One region of the Streptomyces sp. NPDC014656 genome, then DNA from elsewhere that is predicted to be linked to it. Evidence: riboswitches for the same ligand, from Rfam matches in the RefSeq annotation. Region 1 holds a riboswitch; each other region holds the start of a gene.

Region 1 (4,760 bases):
CGTCCCGTACGTACGGCAAGGCGGGGGCGCGGGCGGTCGGGGAGTACGAGTCCTTCGCCACGACCCTCGCCTTCCTGCGCGAGCGGGCCCGCCGGGGCACGGTCCCGGTGCCGGACTTCGCCGCGCGGGAGCAGGAGCTGCTGCACCACCTGTGGGAGCGCCGGGCGACGGCCTCGCCCGCGCTGTCGTACGCGGCGCGGGCGACGGGCCGGGTGTGGGTGCCGCCGCAGTACCTCGACTACGCCGGCTACAACCCGTACAAGGGCTGACCCCGGGTCTCAGGCCGTCTCGGACGCGGCCGTCAGGCGGGCCAGCTCGGCTTCGGTGAGCGTGAGGTCCGCGACCGCGACGAGCGCGGGCAGCTGCTCGACCGTGCGGGCCGAGGCGATCGGCGCGACGACGGTGGGGCGGGAGGCGAGCCAGGCGAGGGCGACGGTCGCGGGCTCGGCGCCGTGGGCCTCGGCGACCTCGTCGAGGGCGGCGAGCACGGCCTGGCCGCGGGCGGTCTCGGCGAGCGGGGAGGCGCCGCGGGCGCGGACGCTCTCGACGGTCCGGCCGGGCCGGTACTTGCCGGTGAGGAAGCCGGAGGCGAGGCCGTAGTACGGGACGGCGGCGAGGCCCGTCCCGGCGGCGGTGTCGAGGAGCGGGCCCTCGTACGTGGCGCGCGAGACGAGGTTGTACTGGGGCTGGAGCGCCACGTACCGCGCGAGGCCCTCGGCCTCGGCGAAGTCGAGGGAGGCCCGCAGCCGCTCGGGGGAGATGTTGGAGGCGGCGACGGCCCGCACCTTGCCGTCCCGCACGAGCTGGTCGAGGGCGGTGACGATCTCCTCCACCGGCACGGACTCGTCGTCGAAGTGGGTGTAGTAGAGGTCGATGTGGTCGGTGCCGAGGCGGCGCAGGGACTCCTCCGCACCGGCCTTGATGGTGGGGGCGCTCAGGCCCTTGAAGCGGGAGTGGCCGCCGACCTTGGTGGCGACGACGATGTCGGAGCGGTTGCCGCGGGAGGCCAGCCAGCGGCCGATGATCGTCTCGGACTCCCCGCCCTCGTTGCCCTCGACCCACTCGGAATAGACATCGGCGGTATCCACGAAATTGCCGCCCGCGGCCGCGTAGGCGTCGAGGACGGCGAAGGACCGCTCCTCGTCGGCGCTCCAGCCGAAGACGTTGCCGCCGAGGGCGAGCGGGAAGACGCGCAGGTCGGAAGTGCCCAGCGGGCGCAGGGGTGAGGTCATGACGACCCCAACCACCTGCGCCGCCGGGCGTATTCCGGTCGGGGAGCCTGAACCCCGGCCGGAAGAACTCCACGGTTCGGGGTCAGACGGACAGGCCCTTGGAACGCAGCCACTCCGCCGGGTCGATGCCCGAGCCGTCGGGGGTGTGGACCTCCATGTGGAGGTGCGGGCCGGTGACGTTGCCGGTGGCGCCGACGCGGCCGATGGTCTCGCCGGTGGTGACGGTCTGGCCGGCGGCGACGGTCATCGAGGAGAGGTGGCAGTACCAGACCTCGGTGCCGTCCTCCAGCTCCAGGACGATGCGGTAGCCGTACGAGCCGGACCAGCCCGCCGACTTGATCGTGCCGCCGTGCACCGCCTTGAGCGGGGTGCCGGTGGGCGCGGCGAAGTCGAGGCCGGTGTGGTAGCCGGAGGACCACATCGAACCGGACTGCATGTAGGTCGAGGTGAGCGTGTACGAGGAGAGCGGCATGGAGTAGCTGGCGGCCAGCTTGGCGAGCCGCTCGGCCTCCGCCTTCTCGGCGGCGATGCGCTCGGCCTCGGCCTTCTCGGCGGCGAGCCGCTCCGCCTCCGCCTTGGCCTTCGCCTCGGCCTCGGCCTTCGCGGCGGCGTCCGCCTGGGCCTTGGCGTCGGCGGCGGCCTTCTCCGCGGCGGCCTTCTCGGCGGCCAGCTTCTCGGCGGCGACGGCGGCCTGCTGCTGCTGTTCGGCCTGCTGGAGGATGCGGGCGCGCAGGGCCTCGCCGGCGTCGGCGGCGGAGGCGGTGCGCTCCTCCGTGGCGGTGGCCGCGCCGGCGGCGGTGTCGGCCGGGGCGTTGTACGTGATCGAGGTCAGCGGCTTCGCGGCGGCGCCGCCCGCCGCGACCGGCGCGGAGTCCCGCGCCGGGGCGGTCTCCTCGTCGTCGCCGAGGAGGTCGCCGAAGCCCGGCAGGTCGTGGGCGTCCGGCAGGCCCAGGTCGGGGAGGTCCGGGAGCGAGATCGCGACCGGGGGCTTCTCCTGCGCGGTGGCGAGGCCGCCCGCGCCGACGGCGGCGATGACGCCGACGCCGAGGACGGTGGAGGAGCGGGCGAAGTTGGAGCGCTGCTTCACGACGCGGTGCCGGCCGCCGGAGCGGTTCTCGGCGCGCAGGGAGCCCTCGGTCGGGTTCCACTCGCCGGGCGCGGGGGTGAAGGAGGCGGTGTCGTACGCGTCCGGCGCGAAGCCGTCCGGGTCGTCCGCTCCGACGGCACCCGGGCCGCCGAACGGTTCGAAGGGGGCACCGGGTACGGGGGTGTTGGACGCCACGGAGGCGCGCTCCTTTCCTTCCTTCTCGCCTACCGGGTTAGCTGACGGGTTCGGAGCAGGAAGGTCTCCTACGGGCGTGTTCGCACGGGGGGTGTGCGAGGGGCCCGATTCACCCCAAGGGTTGGTTCCCCGGTTCCCTTGCGGGATTCGGCGCGTGCGCACGGAGCCGTCTCTTGCGACGGCTGGGACGACCGCGCTGCGTTATCGAACGTTAATAGACACGACGGTCCGATTCCAAGCCGTTCCCCTTGATCATTCATTGAATTGGCAGGAATTCGCCCGAGTTGAGCCCCCTTCAGTGAGGCACGGCCAAACCCGCCGGATCTGACGTTATGTCAATTGTTATCTCTGCGGCACCTGGTGACCACACACGGTGACGGCGCTCTCCCGGGCCCCGGTCAGTGGGGCGCCGGCCCCGGCGGCACCACCGGCATCGTCCGCCGCCGCTCCGGCGCCCCGGCCGCCGGCCGGCTCACCGCGAGCAGCGCCATGTCGTCCGTCGAACCGCCGCCGGTGTGCCGCCGCACGTCGTCCACGAGCGCGTCGAGCAGCTCCTCCGGCCCCGGGAAGACCGCCCCCGCGAGCCGGGCCGCCGGATCGTAGAAGACGCCGTGCCCGTCCCGCGCCTCCGACAGGCCGTCCGTGTAGAAGAGCAGCGTCGCGCCCGGCGGGTACGGCCGCTCGTCGGCCCGGTCCGGCCAGACCGACAGCTCCCCCATCCCGAGCGGCAGCGCCGGCTCGGCCGGCTCGGCCGCCTCCAGGCGCCCGTCCCCGTACAGCAGCAGCGGCGGCGGGTGCCCCCGGTTCACGATCCGTACGACCCCGCCCTCGCGCGGGACCTCGGCGATCACCGCCGTCGTGAACCCCTCGAAGGCGTCGAGCCCCTCGCGCCGGGTCCCCTCCCGCGTGAGGGCCCGCTCGAGCCGCTGCGCCACCCCCTCCAGGGTCGCCTCCTGCTCGGCGGCCTCCCGGAAGGAGCCGATGACCACGGCCACCGCCTCCACCGCGTCCATCCCCTTGCCCCGCACGTCCCCGACCACCAGGCGCACCCCGTAGGGGGTGTCCTGCACCGCGAACAGGTCGCCGCCGATGAACGCGTCCGCCTGCGCCGCCTCGTACCGCGCCGCGCACTGCAGCCCCGCGATCCGCTCCGCCGGCATCGGCAGCACCGCCCGCTGCGCCGCCTCCGCGATCACCCGCGCCGAGGCGAGCCGCTCCCCGCTGCGCCGCACCACCAGGTTGACCAGCATCGCCAGCGCCGAGACGGTCACCACCGTCAGGGTCTCGGTGAGCGAGGGCACGTCGGAGAGCGTCCGGTTGTAGGCGTGCAGCCCGACCGATGCGAGGATCGCCGCGATCCCGGTCAGCAGGGTCGTGAGCCGGGAGAAGAACGGCGCGGCGATCAGCGGGGCGGCGGAGAAGAGCGGCGCCGCCGTGTAGGCGGGTGGGGTGAGCAGGTCGAAGACCACCCCGCCCACGATGATCAGCGGCGGCAGCGCCCGCAGGAACCTCCGGGCGGCCCCGTAGGGGGCCGACGAGGGTTGCGGCTCGCGCCCGTAGAGCCCCTGGGGCACGGCGGAGCGGACGGCGCGACCGCCGGGCCGCTCGCCCCGCCGCCCACCGCCCGCCGCTCCCCGAGGCTGCGCCACCTGAGTACTCCTGACCGGTCGGGGCCCGCCACCGGGCCGTGCGGGCCGGGCCGGGACCCGCGACCGCACACCCTCCAGGGTCCCCGCCCCGGCGCCGGGCGGCGACCGGCGGGGGGCCGACCGGCGTACGCGAGCGGCGCGCGGACGGGTCCGGCGCCGTGGCCGCCCCCGCTCACTCCGTACGGAGCCGCCCGCCCCTCCCCAGCGCCGCGACCGCCGCCGCGCAGCCCAGGCCGACGGCGCAGAGCGCCAGCCACGGCACCGCCGTCCAGCCCGTGACGTCGAGCAGCACGCCCGTACCGAGGTTCCCGAGGGTGATGCCGATCCCGCACACGGTGTTGTAGAGCCCGTAGTGGGTGGCCACCCAGCGCCCCCGGGAGAGGGCGACGACGGTGTCCATCTCGTACGGGTAGAGCACCGCGTTCGCCACCGCGAGGACCGCCGCGCACAGCAGCAGCGCCGGCGTGCCCCGGCCGAGCGCGGCCGGCAGCAGGAAGGCGCCGCCCATCAGCGCCAGGCCGAGGACGAGGCTCCGCTCGCGGGAGAGCCGGGCCGCGCACCAGGCGGTGATCCGCAGCTGCCCGGTGAGCGCGACGA
Region 2 (4,760 bases), on a different contig from region 1:
ATCGACCTCATCTACGGCATCGACGGGCAGACCGAGGAGTCCTGGCGGTACTCGCTGGACGCGGCGCTCGCCTGGCGACCCGAGGAGCTGTACCTGTACCCGCTGTACGTGCGGCCGCTGACCGGGCTCGGCCGCTCGGGCCCCGCCGAGTCGGACCGGGAGTGGGACGCGCGGCGGCTGCGGCTCTACCGGCTCGGCCGGGACCACCTCCTCGCGGCGGGGTACGAGCAGGTGTCGATGCGGATGTTCCGGCGGCCCGGCGCGGCGCCGGCCGGTCCGGACGACCACGCCTGCCAGACGGACGGCATGATCGGCCTGGGCTGCGGCGCCCGCTCCTACACGGCCGCGCTGCACTACTCCTTCGACTACGCGGTCGACATGCGGGAGATCCGGTCGATCATCGACGCCTACACGGAGACCCGGGACTTCTCCCGGGCCGAGGTGGGCCGGTGGGTGGACGGGGCGGAGGCGCGCCGCCGTCACCTCCTCCAGTCGCTGCTCCAGGCGGGGGGCATGGAGCTCGCCGGGTACGAGAAGCGGTTCGGGTCCTCGGTCCACGAGGACTTCGGGACGGAGCTCGACCGGTTCGCGGAGCGGGGCTGGCTGGACGGGGCCGCGCCGGACGGGCTGCTCAGGCTGTCGGCGGAGGGGCTCGCGCACTCGGACGGGCTCGGCCCCGAGCTGTTCTCCCCGGACGTGCGGGCCGCGATGGCCGCGTACGAGCCGAAGTAGGGGCGGACCGTGGACCTGACGCTGCTGTACCGGGGGCCGCTCGCCTCCTGCGACTACGACTGCCCGTACTGCCCCTTCGCCAAGCGCCGGGACTCCCCGGAGACGCTGCGCGCGGACCGGGCGGCGCTGGAGCGGTTCACCGGCTGGGCGGCCGGGCAGACCGGGGACCGGCTGCGGATCCTCTTCACCCCCTGGGGCGAGGGCCTGGTCCGCTCCTGGTACCGGCGGGCCATGGTGGAGCTGTCGCGGCTGCCGCACGTGGAGCGGGTGGCGATCCAGACCAACCTGAGCTGCCGGACCTCGTGGCTGGACGGGGCGGACCTCGGGTCGCTGGCCCTGTGGTGCACGTACCACCCGGGCCAGACTCCGTACGACCGCTTCCTCGGCAAGGCGCTCGACCTGGCGGCCCGGGGCGTCCGGTTCAGCGTGGGCGTGGTGGGGCTCCCCGAACACCACGGGGAGGCGCTGCGGCTGCGGGCCGCGCTGCCGGACCACGTCTACCTGTGGGTGAACGCCGCCGAGGGGCACGCGTACACCGACGCGGAGGCGGCGGCGTGGACCGGCCTCGATCCGCTCTTCCCCTACAGCCGCCGGCCGCACCGGTCGGCGGGGCTGCCCTGCCGGACCGGCGAGTCGGTGGTGTCGGTGGACGGCGAGGGGACGGTGCGGCGCTGCCACTTCGTCCGGGCCGAGCTGGGCAACCTGTACGACGGCTCGTACCGTGCCGCGCTGCGGCCCCGGGCCTGCCCCCTCGCCGTCTGCGACTGCCACATCGGCTACGTCCACCTGGAGTCGCTGCCGCTGTACGACGTCTTCGCCGGCGGGGTCCTGGAGCGGATCCCCGCCGGCCGGACGGACGCTACAGGGGCATGAGGTCGGGGCGCTTGGCCTCGACGTGGTCGCCGGAGCTCTCGCCGCGCAGCCGCCGCCCGATCCACGGCACCAGGTACTCGCGCGCCCAGTGGATGTCGTCGCGGCGGACCTCCAGCGGGCCCCGGGCGGGCAGCGGGGGCCACGCCTGGTCCGGGTCGGCCGGCACCGGCAGGCCGAGGACCTGGGCGGCGCGCAGCGCGACCCGGGTGTGGCCCTCGGGCGAGAGGTGCAGCCGGTCGTCGTCCCAGGCGCGCCGGTCCTGGACCGACCGCAGCGACCACAGGTCGAGGACCGGGCAGTCGTAGCGGTCGGCGATGGCGCGGACGTGGGCCGTGTAGGTGGCGATCTTGCCGCGCAGGTGCTTGAGCACGGGCACGTCACGGGTGTCGAAGCCGGTGGTCACCATGACGGTGCCGACGGCGGAGGTGAGGTCCCGCACGGCCCGCTCGAAGCGCTCGGCGACGTCGTCGGGGTCGGTGCCGGGGCGGATGATGTCGTTGCCGCCCGCGCAGAAGGTGACCAGGTCGGGGGCGAGCTCCTTCGCCCGGGGGACCTGCTCGGCCACGATCTGGTCGAGGAGGCGGCCGCGGACCGCCAGGTTGGCGTAGCGGAACTCCTCGGGGTCCGGCAGCTGGTCGGCGAGGAGCACCGCGAAGCGGTCCGCCCAGCCGACGTAGGTCCCGTCGGGTCCCGGGTCTCCGACGCCCTCGGTGAAGCTGTCACCGATCGCCGCGTACGACCCGAATCCCCCGACCGCCCCGAACACGTTCTCGTCTGTTGCTCTCGAATCGTCTGCCACGAAAGCACATCCTTCCTTTTCGGATGTGACCTACGCGACCGTAAGGAAGGGTTGACGGCAGGTGACATATGCCACCGATAAAGAATTTGCCAAGCCGGAATAGGGCGAAGGCCCGGCACCAGGGTGCCGGGCCTTCGGACGGCCGTGGGGCCGGACGGGTCAGATCGAGACGCCGTGCTGGCGCAGGTAGGCCAGCGGGTCGATGTCCGCGCCGTAGCTCGGCGAGGTGCGGATCTCGAAGTGCAGGTGCGGGCCGGTCGAGTTGCCGGTGGAGCCGGAGAGGCCGATCTGCTGGCCGCCGCTCACCGACTGGCCGGCGGAGACGGCCAGGGAGGAGAGGTGGGCGTACTGCGAGTAGTTGCCGTCGGCGTGCTTGATGACGACCTCGTTGCCGTAGGCGCCGCTCCAGCCGGCGGAGACGACCGTGCCGGCGCCGACGGCGCGGACGGTGGTGCCGGAGGAGGCGATGAAGTCGGCACCGGTGTGGTAGCCGGAGGACCACATGGAGCCGGAGGCGCGGTACGGCGTGGAGACGCCGCCGGAGACCGGGGCGACCCAGCCGGAGGAGGCGGCCTGCGCGGAGGAGCCGGAGGACTGGGCGGCGGCCGGGGCGGCGGCGCGCTCGGTGGAGCGCGAGGCGCGGGTCTGCTCGCCGGCGGGCGCGGCCTTCTTCGTGACCTTCGCCTTGGCCTTGGGAGCGGCCTGCGCGGGGGCGGCGGCCTTGGGGGCGGCGGCCTTGGCGGTGTTCTTGCCGCCGAGGGTGAGCTTCATGCCCGGGAGGATGAGCGAGGGGTCCTCGCCCACGACCCTGCGGTTGTCGGCGTAGAGCTTCTGCCAGCCGCCGTCGACGCCGTGGTCGGCGGCGATCTTGGACAGGTAGTCGCCGGCGACGACGGAGTACGTCGTCGGGGTGGCGGCCCGCGCGGCCGGCGCGGCGGCGGCCTGGGCCCGGACCTGCGCGGCGGCGGTCACCACGGCGCCGGAGGCGGCGGCCGGGGCGGCCTGCTCGGCGGCGTGGGCGCCGGTGGCGCCGATGAGCGGCAGGGCGACGACCGCGCCGCCGGTGCCGGCGGCGACGAGGCCACGGGTGAGGAGGGTGGACTTCTTGCGGCGGTGCTTACCGTTCGCGGGCATGGCGAATTCCTCTCCGGCGCCTGCGAGGTGAGCTGTCGGGTTCGGACTGGAGATGTCCGGCCGCGCGTCCACGCGGCTTCACCCCTAGCCGTCCTGCGTCGCGGGACCGGCGTACTTCCCTGGGTCCCCCGCTCCTGCCACGTCGGGATGGGATCGAATTCCGGGCGGTGGCAGGACTAGGCGGTCCGACCGGATTGACGGCGACGCTAGACGAGCGGGGTCGGCGCGAACAAGCCGCGGAATTCCCCGGGCATTCCGGGGCGATCTTCGGGCCCGGAATTCCGGTCACCCTCCGTCGATGACGATCCCTCGAATCCCTTTTCAGGGAGGGTGGTTGGACCGGGCGGTCGGGCACGATCCGTCACCTCTATGACCCTGCTCACGCACGGAATCCCATCTCCCCCTCAACCAGGGCGCCTTACGCCAAGTCACACGAATACGGACAGATCGCCCATTACCGGCCAGGGGGGTGCGCCGCGCCCCGCGCGCCGGGATGATTGCGGGGGGAACCGACCTCGTCCCGGTCCCCCGACACCTACCCCCAGGAGCATCCGTGACGCAGCAGTTGCCGCAGGTCCAGCCCCTCGAACCCGGCGAGCCCGAGCTCGCGGAGGTCCGCAACTTCCGGGACGTGGGCGGCCTGCCGACCACCGACGGGCGGACCGTCCGGCCCGGCGCCCTCTTCCGCAGCGGCCACCTCGCCGACGCCACCGAGTCCGACGCGGCCTTCCTCGCCGGCCTCGGCCTGCACACCATCTTCGACTTCCGCAACGCCGCGGACGCCAAGGTGGAGGGGCCGGACGTCGAGCTCCCGGGCGTACGGAACGTGAACATACCCCTGAGCGACCCGGCCGACGGCAAGGAGTTCTGGCGGATGGTCCGCGAGGGCGACCTCGACACGCTGCGGGGCCTGCTGGGCGACGGCAGGGCGGCGGAGCGGATGACCTCCTCGTACCGCCGGATGGTCGTGGAGCGGACCGCCGAGCACAGCCGGGTCCTGCACTCGCTGGCCGGGGAGTCCGTCCCCGCCCTGATGCACTGCGCGGCCGGCAAGGACCGCGCCGGGCTCTCGATCGCGATCACCCTGCTCGCGCTGGGCGTGGAGCGCGCGGCCATCGAGGCGGACTACGTGAAGTCCGACGCCCCCCACCGCCGCTACAAGGTGCGCCGCAGCCCCACCGCCCGGGACGCGATGACGCCCGAGGTGATGGAGCTGCTGAGC
Region 3 (4,760 bases), on a different contig from region 1:
GCGGCGGCTGGGTCAGCTCGGAGGTCTTCGACCACACCTCGGTGCTCCGCTTCCTGGAGACCTGGACCGCCGCCCTCGGCACCCCGGCGGCCTGCCCGAACATCAGCGCCTGGCGGCGGAAGGTGACCGGCGACCTCACCGGCGTCTTCGACTTCGCCCATCCGGTGTACGGGGTCCCCGCCGGCCTCCCGTCGACGGCGAAGGTCATCGGCATGTCCACCTGCGGCCCGCTCCCTAACCCCGTGCCGCAGAACAACGCGCTGCCCGTCCAGGAGTCCGGCACCCGCCCGGCGCGGGCCCTGCCCTACCAGCCGAACGGCAACCTCGACCGCTTCGAGTTCGGCGCGGCGGGCAAGATCCTCGCCTGGTTCTCCATGACCAACCAGGGCCCGCAGGCCCGGCGGGCCGCCCACTTCTCGATCCACCCGCACCAGCACCGGGACACCGCGGCCTGGCAGTACACGGTCGACCCCGGGGCCACCGCCACCGACTACTTCAACATCGGACTCGGTTCGGGCTCGGGGAAGTACGACCTGTCGATGATGGGCCCGAACCGCTTCCTGCGCCGGTTCGTCGGCGACGCCTCCAAGGCCGGCAGGGCGATCGAGGTGGCGGCGCGCTTCGCCGCCGGACCCGGCACCGGGAAGACGGCGATCTGGTTCGCGCTGACCAACGCCTCCGCCGGTCCGGTCACCTTCACCATCCGCTCCGACGCCTACCGCGCGGACGGTCCGTGGACGTACACCGTCCCGGCGGGCTCCACCCGCGAGGACCACTTCGACGCGGTGGCGCACCAGGACGGCTGGTACGACTTCACGATCCTGGCCGACGTCGACGGCACCTGGTCGCGCCGCTACACCGGCCACATCGAGACGGGGGCGCCGAGCGTCACCGGCTGACCGCTCCGGCGCGCGCCCTCACCGCCCGGCCAGGGCCGCGCGCCGGATCGTGGCGTCGAGGAGCCCGAGCGCGTCCTGGGCGGTGCGGCCCGGGGCGCGGTTCCAGGGGCCGATGAGCCCGTGCCACCCGCGGGACCTCAGCTCGGCCATGATCCAGGCGCCGGCCTCGTTCATGGTGGACGCGCTGCCGTGGCCGAGCCGGTGGGCGGCGAGCAGGGCGCCGCAGAGACACCGGGCGCCCCGCGCGTCGCGCAGCTTGTACGGCGTGTTCTGCCAGCCCCATTCGGTCAGCACCCGGCGGGCGTAGGCCAGGTGGACGGAGGGGCGCACGTCGGAGCGGCCGATCCCGCGCCAGACGTGCAGCCGGTCCGGGAGGACGGCCCCGATCCGGCCGGGCAGGGGGCGCTCGGCGGGCGGGACCGGAGGCAGCGCGCCGAGCGCGTCGGCGACCAGCCGGTCCACGGGGACGGTGAGCAGGCTCCGCCACGCCTCGGGGGCGGGAGCGGGCGGCGGCGGGAGCGCGGACGGGAGCAGGTGCTCCCGGGCGGCGCTCTCGTAGAGGCGGGCCGCCTCCCGGTCGAGCGCGTCGGGGTCGCGCAGCAGGGCAGGGGATGACATTCCCCCATCATGAGCAGGAAATGTCTGGTTTGCGACTTATGTACCGCTCGTGTCGACCACCCCTTCCGTCGCGCGAGAATGATGCATTACGCCGCAGAATTCCCCGAAATGCATGAGCCGCCCTATTCGGACATTGCACACCTCGTGACGCGACTCACTTTCCCCCGGCCCGCGGCACTCCCCCTTCCAGCACGAGCCGTGTGCCGCAAGGGATTCCCCGGGGCGCACCGGAACGTTCGATCTTGAATTCCACCGATTCGATCTCCACCACCCCTTTTCCCGCGCATTCGCATCTTGTTCCCGCCCGCATTTCTCGCCTACGGTCACCTCCATTCGAGCGGATCGCCGAATCCTGCCACCGCCCGAAAGACCTCCCATTTCACCCGACGGCAGGAGCGGGGGACCCACCACACCGCCGGTCCGGCGCCACCGGAACGGCTCGGGGTGAAGCCGCGTGCGCGCGGCCGGACAGCTCCAGTCCGAACCCGACAGCTCACCTCGCAGGCGCCGGAGAGGAAACCGCCATGGCCGCTCACGGCAAGCACCGCCGCCCCCGACGCCGCCCCGTCTCCCGAGGTCTCGCCTTCGCGGGCACCGGCGGAGTCGCCCTCGCCCTGCCGCTGGTCGTGCCCGCCGCGGCCGGCGCCGCACCCCTCCCCGAGTCCGCCGCGCCGGCCGCCGCCGTCGCCGCCCCGACCGTGCGGACCGCCGCCGTCACGAAGGCGCCTGCCGCTCCCGCCGCCACCCGCGCGTACACCGTGGTGAAGGGCGACTCGCTTTCCCTGATCGCCCACCGAAAGGGAATTCAGGGCGGCTGGCAGTCGCTTTACCAGGCGAACAGGACGGCCGTGGGTGACAATCCGTCACTCATTCACCCCGGTCTCGAACTGACGATTCGTCGGGATTCCGCGAAGGCCGCTCCGGCACCCGAGCGGACGGCACCGAAGAGCGCCGCGAAGCCCGCCTCCGCCGGTTCGGCCGAACGGGCGAGCCGCTCCTCCGCCCGCGCGGCGGTCCCCGCCGTGCAGACCCAGACCCAGACCCAGGCCCGGCCGGTCGCCGTCCGGGCCGCGGCCCCCGCCGCCGCCCCGCGGTACGGCGACAACCTCGACGGCTGGATCCGCGAGTCGCTGGACGTCATGGCCCGCTACGGCATCCCCGGCTCGTACGACGGCATCCTCCGCAACGTCATGCGCGAGTCCTCCGGCAACCCCCGCGCCGTCAACCTCTGGGACTCCAACGCCGCGAAGGGCACCCCCTCGAAGGGCCTGCTCCAGGTCATCGACCCGACGTTCTCGGCCTACCACGTGCCGGGCACCTCGCTCGACCCGTACGACCCGGTCGCGAACATCACCGCCGCCTGCAACTACGCGGCCGACCGGTACGGCTCCATCGACAACGTCAATGGCGCCTACTGATCCCGCCCGTTCGCGGCCGCCCCGAAGTGGCCGGTGAACCAGTCCGCGGCGAGCGCCGCCACCTCCTCCAGGGCCCCCGGCTCCTCGAAGAGGTGGCCGGCGCCCGGCACGACCTCCAGCCGGTTCTCGCAGCGCAGCAGCGCCCCGGCCCGCCGGTTGAGGTCCAGGACGAGCCCGTCGCTCCCGCCGACGACCAGCAGGGTCGGGGCCCGGACCTCAGCGAGCCGCTCCCCCGCCAGATCCGGCCGGCCGCCCCGGGACACCACGGCGGCCACGTCATCGCCCGGTTCCGCCGCCGCCCACAACGCGGCGGCGGCGCCCGTACTCGCCCCGAAGTAGCCGCGCGGCAGGCCCCCGGTACCGGACCACCCGGCCGACCAGGCGGCGGCGCGGCCGAGCCGCCCGGCGAGCAGCGGGGTGTCGAAGACCCGCGCCCTGTCGGCGGCCTCGGCCTCCGTGAGCAGGTCGAAGAGGAGCGTCCCCAGCCCCGCCCGGTTCAGGGCCTCGGCCACCGCGCGGTTCCGGGGGCTGTGCCGGCCGCTGCCGCTGCCGTGCGCGAAGAGGACGAGCCCGGCCGCCCCGTCGGGCAGCGCCAGGTCACCCGGCAGCACCGGTCCGCCGGCCGGGATCCGCACCGCCGTGTGCCGGACCACCGGGCCGTGCGCCGCCCGGCTCCGGTCGAGCCGGTCCACCACCTCGGCGTCCGGCGTCTGCCCGAACTCGCGGTAGAACTGCCCGACCGCGTGGAACCCCTCCGGGGTGTGGACGGCGACCGTCTCGTCGGCCTCGCCCCCGAGCCGGTCCGTCCAGCCGTACGGCGCCACCGGCACCGCCAGCACGATCCGGGCCGCGCCCCCCGCGCGCACCGCGCGGCAGGCGGCCAGCGCGGTCGCGCCGGTGGCGAGCCCGTCGTCGACGACCACCACCGTCCGCCCCTCCAGCGGCACCGGCCGACGGCTGCCCCGGTAGAGCCGGGCCCGCTCGGCCAGGACGGCCCGCTCCCGCTCCTCGACCGCCGCCAGGTCCCGCTCGGCCACGCCCGCGTCCGCCACGATCCGCTCGTTGACCACCCGGACGCCGCCCTCCCCGATGGCCCCCATGGCCAGCTCGGGCCGGCTCGGCACGCCCAGCTTCCGCACCAGGCAGATGTCCAGCGGCGCGCCGAGCGCCTCGGCCACCTCGGCCGCCACGGGCACGCCGCCGCGGGGCAGGCCGAGGACGACGACGTCACGCCCCTGGAGATGGCCGAGCCGGGCGGCGAGCTGCCGTCCCGCGTCGGCACGGTCGGCGAAATACATGGCACGCCGCCTTTCCGATGGGCGAACCCCCGCGGCGAGAGGGCCGTCCGGCCCGCCCTCCCCCTCCAGGGTCCCACCGGGCCGGGCCCCGGGGCCCGGCGGGCGCGTCCCGCCTCAGCCCGCGGCGTCGCGCACGACGGCGACGGGGCACCGGGCGTGGTGCAGGAGGGCCTGGCTCACCGAACCCAGCAGCAGCCCGGCGAAGCCGCCGCGCCCCCGTGCGCCCATGACGACCAGCTGGGCGTTCTCGCTCTCCTCCAGCAGGACCTCCCGGGGGCGGCCGCGCACCAGCCGGGGTTCGGCCTCGACCCCGGGGTGGCGTCCGGCGGCCCGGGCCAGCGCCGCGTCGAGCACCCGGGCCGCCTCCTCGTGCACCTGCTCGGCACTGTGGAAGAGGCCCGTGAGGTCCCCCGGCCCGGAGCGCGGGGTCCACGCGTGGACGGCGACGAGCCCGGCCCCGCGCACCCGCGCCTCCGTGAAGGCGAAGTCGACGGCCGCGTCGGAGTCCGGGGAGCCGTCGACCGCCA

What was found. A riboswitch is a leader RNA that binds a small molecule or an ion and turns the genes downstream of it on or off. The one in region 1 is predicted to bind cyclic di-AMP.
Region 2: it holds a riboswitch for cyclic di-AMP, as region 1 does, so the genes downstream of both, ACF1ED_RS01410 (peptidoglycan DD-metalloendopeptidase family protein) here and ACF1ED_RS28665 (M23 family metallopeptidase) in region 1, are expected to answer to the same signal.
Region 3: it holds a riboswitch for cyclic di-AMP, as region 1 does, so the genes downstream of both, ACF1ED_RS09770 (transglycosylase SLT domain-containing protein) here and ACF1ED_RS28665 (M23 family metallopeptidase) in region 1, are expected to answer to the same signal.

The regions. Positions count from the first base shown of each region.
Region 1 is NZ_JBIBZN010000015.1:20,438-25,197, forward strand. Features, by position in the region: gene ACF1ED_RS28655 (PrsW family intramembrane metalloprotease) at 1-269, shown strand, start outside; gene ACF1ED_RS28660 (aldo/keto reductase) at 279-1,232, opposite strand; gene ACF1ED_RS28665 (M23 family metallopeptidase) at 1,315-2,514, opposite strand; cyclic di-AMP (ydaO/yuaA leader) riboswitch at 2,526-2,677, opposite strand; gene ACF1ED_RS28670 (PP2C family protein-serine/threonine phosphatase) at 2,913-4,163, opposite strand; gene ACF1ED_RS28675 (MFS transporter) at 4,336-4,760, opposite strand, start outside.
Region 2 is NZ_JBIBZN010000001.1:279,883-284,642, reverse strand. Features, by position in the region: gene ACF1ED_RS01425 (STM4012 family radical SAM protein) at 1-732, shown strand, start outside; gene ACF1ED_RS01420 (STM4011 family radical SAM protein) at 742-1,605, shown strand; gene ACF1ED_RS01415 (SGNH/GDSL hydrolase family protein) at 1,592-2,404, opposite strand; gene ACF1ED_RS01410 (peptidoglycan DD-metalloendopeptidase family protein) at 2,564-3,538, opposite strand; cyclic di-AMP (ydaO/yuaA leader) riboswitch at 3,543-3,700, opposite strand; gene ACF1ED_RS01405 (tyrosine-protein phosphatase) at 4,092-4,760, shown strand, end outside.
Region 3 is NZ_JBIBZN010000003.1:552,717-557,476, forward strand. Features, by position in the region: gene ACF1ED_RS09760 (phosphocholine-specific phospholipase C) at 1-899, shown strand, start outside; gene ACF1ED_RS09765 (hypothetical protein) at 918-1,517, opposite strand; cyclic di-AMP (ydaO/yuaA leader) riboswitch at 1,851-2,037, shown strand; gene ACF1ED_RS09770 (transglycosylase SLT domain-containing protein) at 2,042-2,935, shown strand; gene ACF1ED_RS09775 (phosphoribosyltransferase family protein) at 2,929-4,233, opposite strand; gene ACF1ED_RS09780 (universal stress protein) at 4,348-4,760, opposite strand, start outside.